DNA from 2 places in the Weizmannia sp. FSL K6-0777 genome. Region 2 is predicted to be linked to the other one. Evidence: predicted binding sites of a transcription regulator. Region 2 holds the regulator's gene; the other holds the start of a gene.
The links. Region 2 encodes Rex, which represses fermentation and respiration genes when NADH is low (regulators of the CRP and FNR family bind a similar motif). Its sites were predicted from a motif close to TTGTGAAATATTTCACAA; they were not measured.
Positions count from the first base shown of each region.

Region 1 (5,517 bases), 960 kb from region 2:
TTCCGGTTGCGCATATTGAAGACGGCAATTCCGCATGTAAAACTGCTTGTCAAAAGGACAAAGGTTTCAATCAGGACACCTTTGAGCTCAAAGATGTCCTGCTGAACAGGCCCGCCTGCTGTTTGGTGCTGGAGTGTAAAATACGTTGCAAACAGCGTTGCAAACAAAGTGATTTCAGCCGCCAGGAAAACCCAGAAACCGAAAATGGTTAAACGGTCCTGATTGCGCTGGTATTCGAGGGGCAATGATGTATCCAAATGTTCGTCGCTCATCGTTTTACACCTCCTGCTCTTGTATTTTCTGTGCGAATGATTTCTTCTACACTGATATAGTGCCCTTTATCCGGGTCAAACGATCTCCACGCAAGGCAGCCGAGCATCATCAAACCGCCGAGAATGGCGAGCCACCACCAGGACCAGACAAGGCCGAAACCTGCAAGGCCCATCGATACAGCGGAGAAAAATGGCATTGCCGAGTTATTTGGCATATGGATCGGTTTGTACTCTTCATCCCGGTAAATCGGTGTGCCGTTTTCTTTGTATTCTGCGAACGCATCAAGTGTAGAGACAACCGGCTGTTTCGCAAAGTTATATTCCGGAACCGGTGTAGGGGTTGCCCAATCTAATGTGCGGCCATCCCAAGGATCACCGGTCGTGTCGCGAACGCCATGTTTAATGCTGTAAACAATGTTCCAAGCCAGGACGAGGAACCCAATCCCCATGATATAGGCACCTACTGTAGAGGCGAAGTTCCAACCTGTCCAGCCAAGTCCTGCTTCATAAGTGTACATCCGGCGCGCCATTCCGTCGAGGCCGACAAAGAATTGCGGCAGGAAGCAAAGGTTAAAGCCGACCATCCACAACCAGAACGTAATTTTGCCCAGTTTTTCATTCAGCATATAGCCGAACATTTTCGGATACCAGTAGTGGAGCCCTGCGAAACATGCATAGGCGACTGCCGGAATCAATGTATAGTGGAAGTGGGCAATCAGGAAATATGAATTGTGATATTGATAGTCTGCTGCTGCCATGGAAAGCATAACACCCGTAACCCCGCCGATCAAAAATGTCGGGATAAAGGCAAGCGACCAAAGCATAGGCGTTGTTGTTCTAATTTTCCCTTTATGCAATGTAAAGATTTCGTTAAATAATTTGACACCCGTTGGTATCGCGATAATCATCGTTGAGATCGAGAAGAACGAGTTTACGACTGCTGTGTTCCCCATTGTAAAGAAGTGGTGAACCCATGTGAAATAACTGAAGAATGCGATACCAGCCATCGCAACGACCATGGAGGCATATCCAAACAATCGTTTACCCGAGAATGTAGCGATAATGTCCGCGTAAATCCCAAGAGATGGCAGCAACACAATGTACACTTCCGGGTGGCCCCAGATCCAGAACAAGTTTGCCCATAACATCGGGCTGCCGCCTGAACCCATGGTAAAGAAGTGTGCGCCGAAAGTACGGTCAAACGTTACTTCTGCCAAAGCCACTGTCAAAACAGGGAAAGCAAAAAGCACGATGATAAAAGTAATCAAAGTAGACCATACGAACATCGGCATTTTCATTAATGTCATGCCCGGCGCCCTCATTTTCAGAATCGTGACAATGAAGTTCACGGCTGTTGCCAGTGTCCCGATCCCGGAAAGCTGCAGGCCCATTGCATAATAGTTGTTTCCGACACCTTTTGTAAATTCCGTGCCTGCAAGCGGGAAGTAGTTCGTCCAGCCGGCAGTAGGGGAACCCCCGATAATAAATGAAATATTAAAGAGGCACATCCCTGCAACCATTGCCCAGAAGCTGAATGCGTTCAAAAGCGGGAAGGCAACATCGCGCGCCCCGATTTGGAGCGGAACAGCAACGTTAATCAGGCCGAACAAAAACGGCATCGCCATAAATAAGATCATGACAACCCCGTGGGTCGTAAAGATCCCGTCATAATGGTTGGCATCAAGCAGATGCTGGTTCGGCAGTGCAAGCTGTGTTCTCATCATTAAAGCATCGACACCGCCGCGGAATAACATTAATACCGCAACGATAATGTACATAATCCCGATTTTTTTATGGTCAACGGTTGTCAGCCATTCTTTCCATAACCATTTCCATTTCTTGAAATAGGTTAGAGAAAAGATCACAGCGGCCGCGCCAAGTGCCATGCCAACTTCGGCGGCATATATGGCCGGTTCACCGGTGACGAAAAAATCACTAAGTTTCACACTGTTTTCCTCCTATTCCAATGATTATTTTCCGCCCATATCCATACCGGACATATCGTGGTGGTGATGGTGATTTTGTTTCTCACCTTTTTCCGATTCTTCATAATAGCTTTTTTGTTCATCCGGTTTATCCCATTTTAAATGGGTTCCCGTGTAAGTCTGTCTTCCTACGAGGCCTTCTTTTTTAATCAGTTTTTCATAATCCGATTTTTTCATTTGAGGCGCTCTGCTTTTGACTTCCTTCACCCACGCATTAAAATCTTTCGGTGTTTGGGCCAACACATCGAAGTCCATCTTTGCAAAGCCTTCCCCGTTGAAGTTTGCGTTTCTTCCTGTATATTCGCCAGGGTGGTCTGCAGCCAGAATCAGCCTCATCGTCATGTTCGGCATCGTATATTTCTGTCCGCCAAGTTCAGGGATCCAGAAAGATGCCATCGTACCGGATGATGTCAATTCGAAATTGATTGGCCGCCCAGCCGGGATGTTTACATAGTTAACGGTTTCAATGCCCTGTTCCGGATAACTGAAAATCCATTTCCATTCCGATGACGTGACATAAATCGTTAAAGGTTTTTCGCTTTTCATGGATTTTGGCGTTTCTTCAACCGAATAGTTTGCTTTAACGGTTGGAATGGCAATGGCGATAATAATCAGCACCGGGATAATGGTCCACACCGTTTCCAGCACTTTATGGCCGTGGATTTGCGGCGGTTTATAATCAGCCGGCAGACGCGACGCCCTGTATTTTATCACCATATAAAGATACAACCCAAGGACAACGACGAATACAAAGGCCATTAAGATGGATGAGTAAACAATCAAATGATATTGTTCCCGCGCCATTGGGCCTTGTGGGTCGAGCACTGCAAATTTGGTGTCACATCCGCCGAGCAAAAAGAGCGATGTGAGGGACAAAAGCAGCACCAGTTTCCAAGGTAGTTTCCTCAACACATTTTTTCTCTCCTTCCGGTTTGGTAAAATAGTGTACAAATAAAAGCAAATGAAAAAAAGGTGGTACTTTTATTTTTTCACCTTTATTATGGTGCTAACCTATTTTACATTAAAAAAATATAGATGTATTGTCTTTTACCCTTATTCCGCCATGTTTCATAAAAATTTCATAAAAAGTTCATATATTTTTCATAGAATTGTCAAATACTGGCATTATCCAGAAATAATTTACAACTTTGTGAAGGAATACGGTATTTAATATTTTGGAAAAGATTTCAAAACCATTTTGGGAGGAAAAGTGTTTTTAACGTATAATGTTAAGGGAAACAGAAAGGGGTTTTACGGATGATAAAAGCTGTGATTTTTGATTTCGACGGGCTGATTATGGATACGGAATCGGAACACTATGAAGCGCTTTGTGAAATTTTTCGCGGCTACAATTGCGAGATGCCGCTTGAACTATGGGGAAAGGGGGTAGGCACGCATTCGGGTTTTAAGCCGTTTAAATATCTTGAAGAGCAGATCAAAAAGCCGCTTGATACAGAAAAACTGGACCACGAGCTGGAGGAAATGTTTTTAAAACGGCTCGAAAAAGGCGCGGCCCGCGAAGGCGTGGAAGATTATTTAAAGTCGGCCAAGAACCTCGGGCTTAAAGTCGGGCTGGCTTCAAGCTCCGACAGGAAATGGCTGCACCGCTATTTGCGCCAGCTTGGCCTTCTCGCTTATTTTGACTGCATCAAATCTTCCGATGACGTTGAAAAAGTCAAACCGGACCCTGCTTTGTATTTGAAAGCGGCCGGCTGTCTCGGCGTGGAACCGGAACAATGCCTCGTCTTCGAAGATTCGCCAAACGGGTCGCTTGCGGCAAAACGCGCCGGTATGGCATGCGTAGTCGTCCCGAACCGGGTAACAAAAGACCTCAAGTTCGGCGAGATTGACCACCGCCTCGGGTCAATGGCAGAAACGCCGCTTGAAGAAGTAATCCGGTTTATTGAAAGCCGTTGACAGAACAACCCGCTTCTGCATGCCGGAAGCGGGTTGTTTGTTTCCACTATTCCTTAGTCACCAGACAGATTTTCTTCCAGCATTTGCGTGACTTTTTCTTTTTCAGCATCTGACACCGCCAAATAATAGATCCCGTCAAAGTTGGCATCGGTGCCTTTTACTTCATACTCGGTAATGTTTTTGGCGGCATTCCGGTAATTTTTCTCAATCGTAAGCATGTCATTAAACGTCATATTTGTTTTGACATTGTCGCCAAGCGTATCAAGGATACTGCTGTATTTTGCCACAGAAGAAATGCTGGTTGCTTTCCGGATCAGCGCCTCGATCACTTTCCGCTGCCGTTTATTGCGGCCAAAATCGCCTTCCGGATCAAGATGGCGCATTCTGACATAGCCGAGCGCCTGGGCTCCGTTCAGATGAATTTCCCCTTTTTTGTAATGGTACCCTTTTTTATAGTACCCTTCGTCATGCCAGTCAATTGTGTTGTTGACGGTAATGCCGCCAACCGCATTGACCAGTTTTTTCAGGGCCTGCATGTTGATTTTCACATAATAATCCATTTGGATACCGGTAAAGTCCTCAACGGTCTGCAGTGCCATACTGGTTCCGCCATATGCATACGCAGCATTGATTTTGTCATATGTGCCGCGTCCGGCGATCAGCGTCCTTGTATCCCGCGGGATGCTGACCAGCTGTGTCGTGCTTTTTTTCGGATTAATGGTCATCACAATGATGGCATCGGAACGGCCGCTGTCATTTGCACGTTCATCCACACCAAGCAGCAAAACGGAAATCGGCTGCCCGTTCTGGCTTGAGATGCTTTCATTTGAAGTGCCTGCCAACGATTCATGCATTTTATTAGCCGCAGCTTTTGCCGAGTGATAAACATAGTAGGCATAACCGCCACAGGCGATGACCAGGATCCCAATTAAGCTTAAAAAAGACATCAGGATTTTTTTCTTCATCGGCGGCCCTCTCTTTTTTCGTCATATAATTGTTTATTATAGCATGATTCGCTACGCTTGAATATCCTTTTTTGTCGATTCCCATCATATCCCGGTTGTATCAGGCATGGCTGTGCTGCCGCTTTATAATCATCCGCATTTTGAAAAGAAAGCATTAAGAAAAATTTAAGTTTGCGCCCCATAATGAAGCCGGAAAGCAGAACAGATGGTTCCTGTTAAAATTGGAAAACAAAAAAGGAGAACATAATGATGAAGAAGTGGATATTGCAGCCGTTTTGATTGTTGCGGCCATCGGGGGAGGGCCGCTTTTCTATGTAAAAAGCAAGGCAGACCGTGCAGACGCAAGCACAAAGACAGTCCAGACGGCCACAGTGGAGA
Region 1 is NZ_CP151971.1:690,005-695,521, forward strand. Features, by position in the region: gene qoxC (cytochrome aa3 quinol oxidase subunit III) at 1-272, opposite strand, end outside; gene qoxB (cytochrome aa3 quinol oxidase subunit I) at 269-2,218, opposite strand; gene qoxA (cytochrome aa3 quinol oxidase subunit II) at 2,243-3,169, opposite strand; gene NST70_RS03180 (HAD family hydrolase) at 3,515-4,174, shown strand; gene NST70_RS03185 (LCP family protein) at 4,228-5,139, opposite strand; gene NST70_RS03190 (hypothetical protein) at 5,361-5,517, shown strand, end outside.
Region 1: a site for Rex is predicted at 3,433-3,450, ahead of qoxA (cytochrome aa3 quinol oxidase subunit II). Genes of this name have one in related genera too.

Region 2 (5,517 bases):
AAGGGTACGCCCGGAACCGACAGCCACAACTTTGCCTTCCTGTGGCTTTTCTTTTGCCGTGTCAGGCAGGACAATACCGCTTGCTGTTTTTTCTTCCGATTCAACTAATTCAATGACAACGCGATCACCCAGTGGTTTTAACACGTGAAACAACCTCCTTAATTCGTATTATGTAAAATTTTGTCCATTATTAGCACTCGCATAAGTTGAGTGCTAACACATTTATTATAATAAATAATTCCTTGCTTTTTTGCAAGTCTCTCATCCAACTTTTTTTATTTTTTTCGGGCCCTGCATCCTTTAAAGAGCCCCGTCAAAGGATGCCGGTTGCGCGCCTCCATTTCAGCCGCTTGCCCTTTTATAAGTATGCTTGATCACCATCCGGATATGCAACTGAAAAGGCTGGCTCTGCGCACGGCATTTGAACCCCGCCCGGTTCAATAGTACAATGAACATATTGGACGAATTTGCGATCCTTTAAACTTTGAACTGGCAAGAAAGGAAAAGAACGCGTGAAAAAAGAGTATGTGTATATTCTCGTGACGTACATCCTTATGCTGCTGTCCGGCGCCGTCGGGTATCCGTTGCTCTACTATGCCGGGGTGAACGTTTTCCACGAACCGGCAGACAGCATGCGGACATTGACGCCCCCGCTTTGGACCGTCATCAGCTTTATCATCGGGCTGATCATCGTCCTGTACTTTTTAAGAAAAGCCGCAAAGAAAGAAACAGACCGGACTGAACCGCTTCCGGCCGCGCCATCCGCCATATGGGCAATAGGCGGCGTCTTTCTTTGTTTCTTTGCCCAGACTGCAGCCGCGATCATTGAATCATTATTCGGTGCCCCGGCTGCCTCCAACAATACGCAGCAAATCATGGCGCTGATTGAAAGATTTCCGCTCGTCATCCTCATCAGCTCGATCGCAGGGCCGATTCTCGAGGAAATCGTTTTTCGGAAAATCATTTTCGGCACGCTGCGCAGGCGCTTTTCATTCCTTTTATCCGGTATTGTCAGCTCGGTTATTTTCGGACTCGCGCATACCGAACCGAGCCACTTGTTTTTATATTCCCTTTTAGGGCTGACGCTCGCTTATTTATACGAGAAAACAAACCGGATCACCGTTTCCATGTTTGCGCATGTTTCCATGAACACGATTGTGGTCGTGAGGCTGCTTTTGCACCCGTCCGTTCTGCAGACATCCGTACATGAAATTTACAGCTCAATTGGAGGACTTCTATGATGAGACCACTTTTTTCAGGGATTGTAAACTGCCTGCTCGGGGCTTTGTTCACTTATTTTGCCATTCAGCAGGTACAAGTGGGCGGCTGGGGCTTTTTTTCTTATTTACTGCTGTTGATTGCAACATTGGATCTGGGTTCCGGCATCAGGCTGATCTTTCTCCATTTCAAGCTGAAAAACTCAGTGAAAAAATAAAAGCCGTTTTCCGGCTCCGTCCGGAAAACGGCTTTCTTATTCAGAAGCAATCGTCTGTTCATCCATTGGCATTTCTTTTGCCGCTTTTTTGGCATTGCGGTACGCCATTTTCGAAATCAGTGTGCTTGCTTCATACAGCAAAACGAGTGGAACAAAGGTAATCAGCTGCGAAAACACGTCCGGCGGGGTGATGATGCCGGCAGCTGCAATCAAAGCAAGATACGCATATTTTCTTACCTTTTTCAACAGTCTCGGCGTAATGATGCCAAGCCGGGTCAGAAACAGGACCACGACCGGCATTTGGAACACAAAGCCAAACGGAAGCGTGATCTCTAGCAGAAACTGAATATACTCCCGGATCCCGATCACCGCACGAATGCCCATTTCATTTGACAAGCCCATCATAAACTTCACCATCAGCGGACAAAGCACGAAATAGGAAAAAGAAACGCCGGCTATAAAAAGCAAGATGGAAACAGGAATGTAACTTAATGTCAGTTTCTTTTCTTTCTCATACAGCCCCGGGCTTATAAACGCCCAAAGCTGGTACAAAATCACCGGCAGGGTCAATAGGCATGCGATCACAACCGAAACTTCCATAAAAACCTTAATAGGATCGGTTACCCTGAAGGCATTCATCGTGAACATGCCGGCATTTTTGGCATGCTGCAAATAACGTATAACAGGTTTTGCGGTAAAAAAGCCAACAACCAGGGCAAACAGAAAGAAAATGAGAACGGTAATTAACCGCTTTCTCAATTCCTGGATGTGTCCGGTAACCGGCATTTTTTTCGTATTCATCGCCGTTCCCCTTTAAGTGCCGGCGTTGAATCCGCCCTTTTCCCTTTGCACGCCACAGCCAAATCCGGCCATTGCCATTTGCGCCTGCATTCCGTTTTCAATCGGGCCACCCCCTGTACCCACTATGATAACGGAAAAAAAGCTTTTTGGCTATGGCTTCGCAACCGGCTCTTTTGTTTCTTTCAAATTTTCTTCATCATTTGAATAATGTTTTAAAAAATAGATCAGTGCCTGTAGTTCCACGGCCAGGTCAATATGATGGACGCGGATATCCGGCGGCACGTTCAGCCGGGCAGGTGTAAAGTTTAAAACGCCTTTTACATTTGTACTGGCAAGCTCGTCTGTCACTGCCTGGGCACTGGAAGCGGGGACCGTCAAAATCACAACCGTCACATCTTCCGCGCAAAGCCGTTCTCTTAATTCGTCCATGCTGTAAACAGGCACATTGCCAACATGGCTCCCCACCTTCCCGGGGTCATTGTCAAATGCCATCACAATCCGTGCGCTGTTATTCTTCGAAAAATTGTAATTCAAAAGGGCTGTACCGAGGTTCCCAACGCCAACCAGCGCTACATCTGTGATCTCATCCTGGTTCAGCGTCTTGCCGAAAAAAGACAATAAATATTTTACATTATAACCATAACCTTTTTTTCCAAGTGCCCCGAAGTAGGAAAAATCCCTGCGTATCGTAGCGGAGTCGACTTTCACCGCTTCACTCAGTTCCGCCGAGGATACCCTTTGCTTGCCAAGTGTATATAAATTTCTCAGGTACCGGTAATATAATGGAAGCCGTTTTGCAGTGGCTTGCGGTATTTTTACTGATTCATCCTTCATGTGAAATCCCCCAAGTTGAAAGCTTAAGTTTTTTGTGCTGTTGGTTCCAATCGTGCGTCCATTCCAGAATGGCAGCGCTGCCATTCTTCATTATAATATTACTCCTATCTGAGCAAAGAAAAAATATGTTTTAAAAAAATGCCTGCATGCGTCTTTTTCTCTCTCCAACTATGTTAAATATATCACAAGTAAGCATTTTTTTCATGGGTTTTTACGAATTTATGTGAAAAGTTTTTTGACAAATTCCGATCACGCCGGTTGAGTTGCAGTTCGCCTTCCTGTACACTTACAATGGTATAGAGGTGAACATAAAGATGATGTTGCTGCAAGTTCAACAAGTCACAAAATATTATGGCGCTGAACTTATTTTATCGGATATAAAATTAGAAATTCAAACAAAAGACCGGATTGCCTTGGTCGGGAGAAACGGGGCCGGCAAATCGACCCTCCTGAAAATCATCGCCGGCCAGCTTTCTTATGATGAAGGTTCCATCATTATGCCGAATGGTGTCGAAATCGGTTATCTCGCCCAAAATACCGGACTCGAATCGGATCTGTCCATTTGGGACGAAATGATGTCGGTTTTTAAAAATTTGCTGGATATGGAAAAACAGCTTCGCGAATACGAACAAAAAATGGCCGACCCTAAGATTTATAACCGCCCGGCGGAGTATGAAAAAGTGCTGCATGCTTATGATACTTTGCAGACACGTTTTAAAGATGAAGGCGGATATCAGATCGAAGCGGATATCCGGTCCGTTCTGCATGGCTTCCGTTTTGACCAGTACGACTACAACACCCCGATCCGGACATTAAGCGGCGGGCAAAAAACACGCCTTGCATTGGCGAAATTGCTGCTCACAAAGCCGGACATCCTCATTTTGGATGAGCCGACAAACCATCTCGATATCGAAACGCTCACCTGGCTGGAGCAATATTTACAAGGCTATGAAGGCGCCATTCTGATCGTGTCCCATGACCGTTATTTTCTGGATAAAGTCGTCAACCAGGTCTATGAAATTTCAAGGCATTCTATTAAAAAATACCACGGCAACTACAGCCGGTATCTGGAACAAAAGGCCGCCCAGTACGAGCGAGAGGTCAAACAATATGAAAAGCAGCAGGAAGAAGTTGCGAAATTGCAGGCATTCATCCAAAAAAACATTGCCCGTGCCACCACGACAAAGCGGGCGCAAAGTAGGAGGAAACAACTGGAAAAAATGGAATTGATGGACAAGCCGCTTGGCGATGAAAAATCTGCCCGGTTTTCGTTTGAAATTGCCAAACAAAGCGGGAACGAAGTCCTTCATGTCCGGGATGCTGCCATCGGCTACGACGGGGAGCCGGTTGCCAAAAACATCCATCTTTCAGTCAAAAAACAAGACAGTGTTGCCCTTGTCGGCCCGAACGGCATCGGCAAGTCAACGCTTTTGAAATCGATTATCCGGAGAATCCCGCTGATATCCGGCACGATCGAATATGGCTCCAACGTTATGACCGGCTATTACGATCAAGAACTGGCCGACTTATCTTCCAATAAAACGGTCCTCCGGGAATTATGGGATACATACCCGCTGAAAACAGAAAAAGAAATCCGCACGGCACTCGGGAATTTTCTTTTTTCCGGCGATGACGTTTTAAAAACCGTCTCATCCTTAAGCGGCGGCGAAAAAGCCCGGCTTGCCCTCGCCAAATTGATGCTGGAAAAGGCGAACTTTCTAATTTTAGATGAACCGACAAACCACCTTGATTTGGACAGTAAAGAAGTACTGGAAAATGCGCTCATCGATTACCCGGGAACGATTTTGTTCATTTCCCACGACCGCTATTTCATTAACCGGATTGCCACAAAAGTGGTGGAGCTCTCGCCGGAGGGAACCCGTGAATTTCTCGGCGACTATGATTATTATGTGCAAAAAAAAGAAGAAATGCTGGAAATTGCACGCCTGGAAAACACGAAACAAGAAAAGGTTAAAGCGGAACAGCCGGCGAAAAACAACTACCGGCAGGATAAAGAAGCAAAAAAACGCGAGCGGCAAAAAAAGCGGAGGATTGAAGAAATTGAAACAAGAATTGAAACGTTGGAAACAGAAATTCATGACCGGGAAGAAAAAATGGCCGACCCGGAAATCTTTCAGGACCATATTAAAATCCGCGAGCTGACAGAAGAACTGGAGCAACGGAAATTGGAGCTGGACACGCTGATGGAAGAATGGGCAGAACTGGCGGAGTAATGTTTGGACCTGTGTGGAAATTTTCTGCACAGGTTTTTATTTTGGCATCTCGCGCCATGCACAGATTTATGCACAGGCGGTATATTGATTTCTTGCTTTCCAAAACGTTTTTCCACAAAATCCACAATTATCAACAGATTTATCCACAATACCCACAACCTGTCCGGAAAAATTTTAAAAGTTTTACACAAGTCCAATCATTTATCAACAACT
Region 2 is NZ_CP151971.1:3,319,570-3,325,086, forward strand. Features, by position in the region: gene groES (co-chaperone GroES) at 1-144, opposite strand, end outside; gene NST70_RS15880 (CPBP family intramembrane glutamic endopeptidase) at 513-1,241, shown strand; gene NST70_RS15885 (YdiK family protein) at 1,238-1,435, shown strand; gene tatC (twin-arginine translocase subunit TatC) at 1,472-2,236, opposite strand; gene NST70_RS15895 (redox-sensing transcriptional repressor Rex) at 2,387-3,070, opposite strand; gene NST70_RS15900 (ABC-F family ATP-binding cassette domain-containing protein) at 3,385-5,304, shown strand.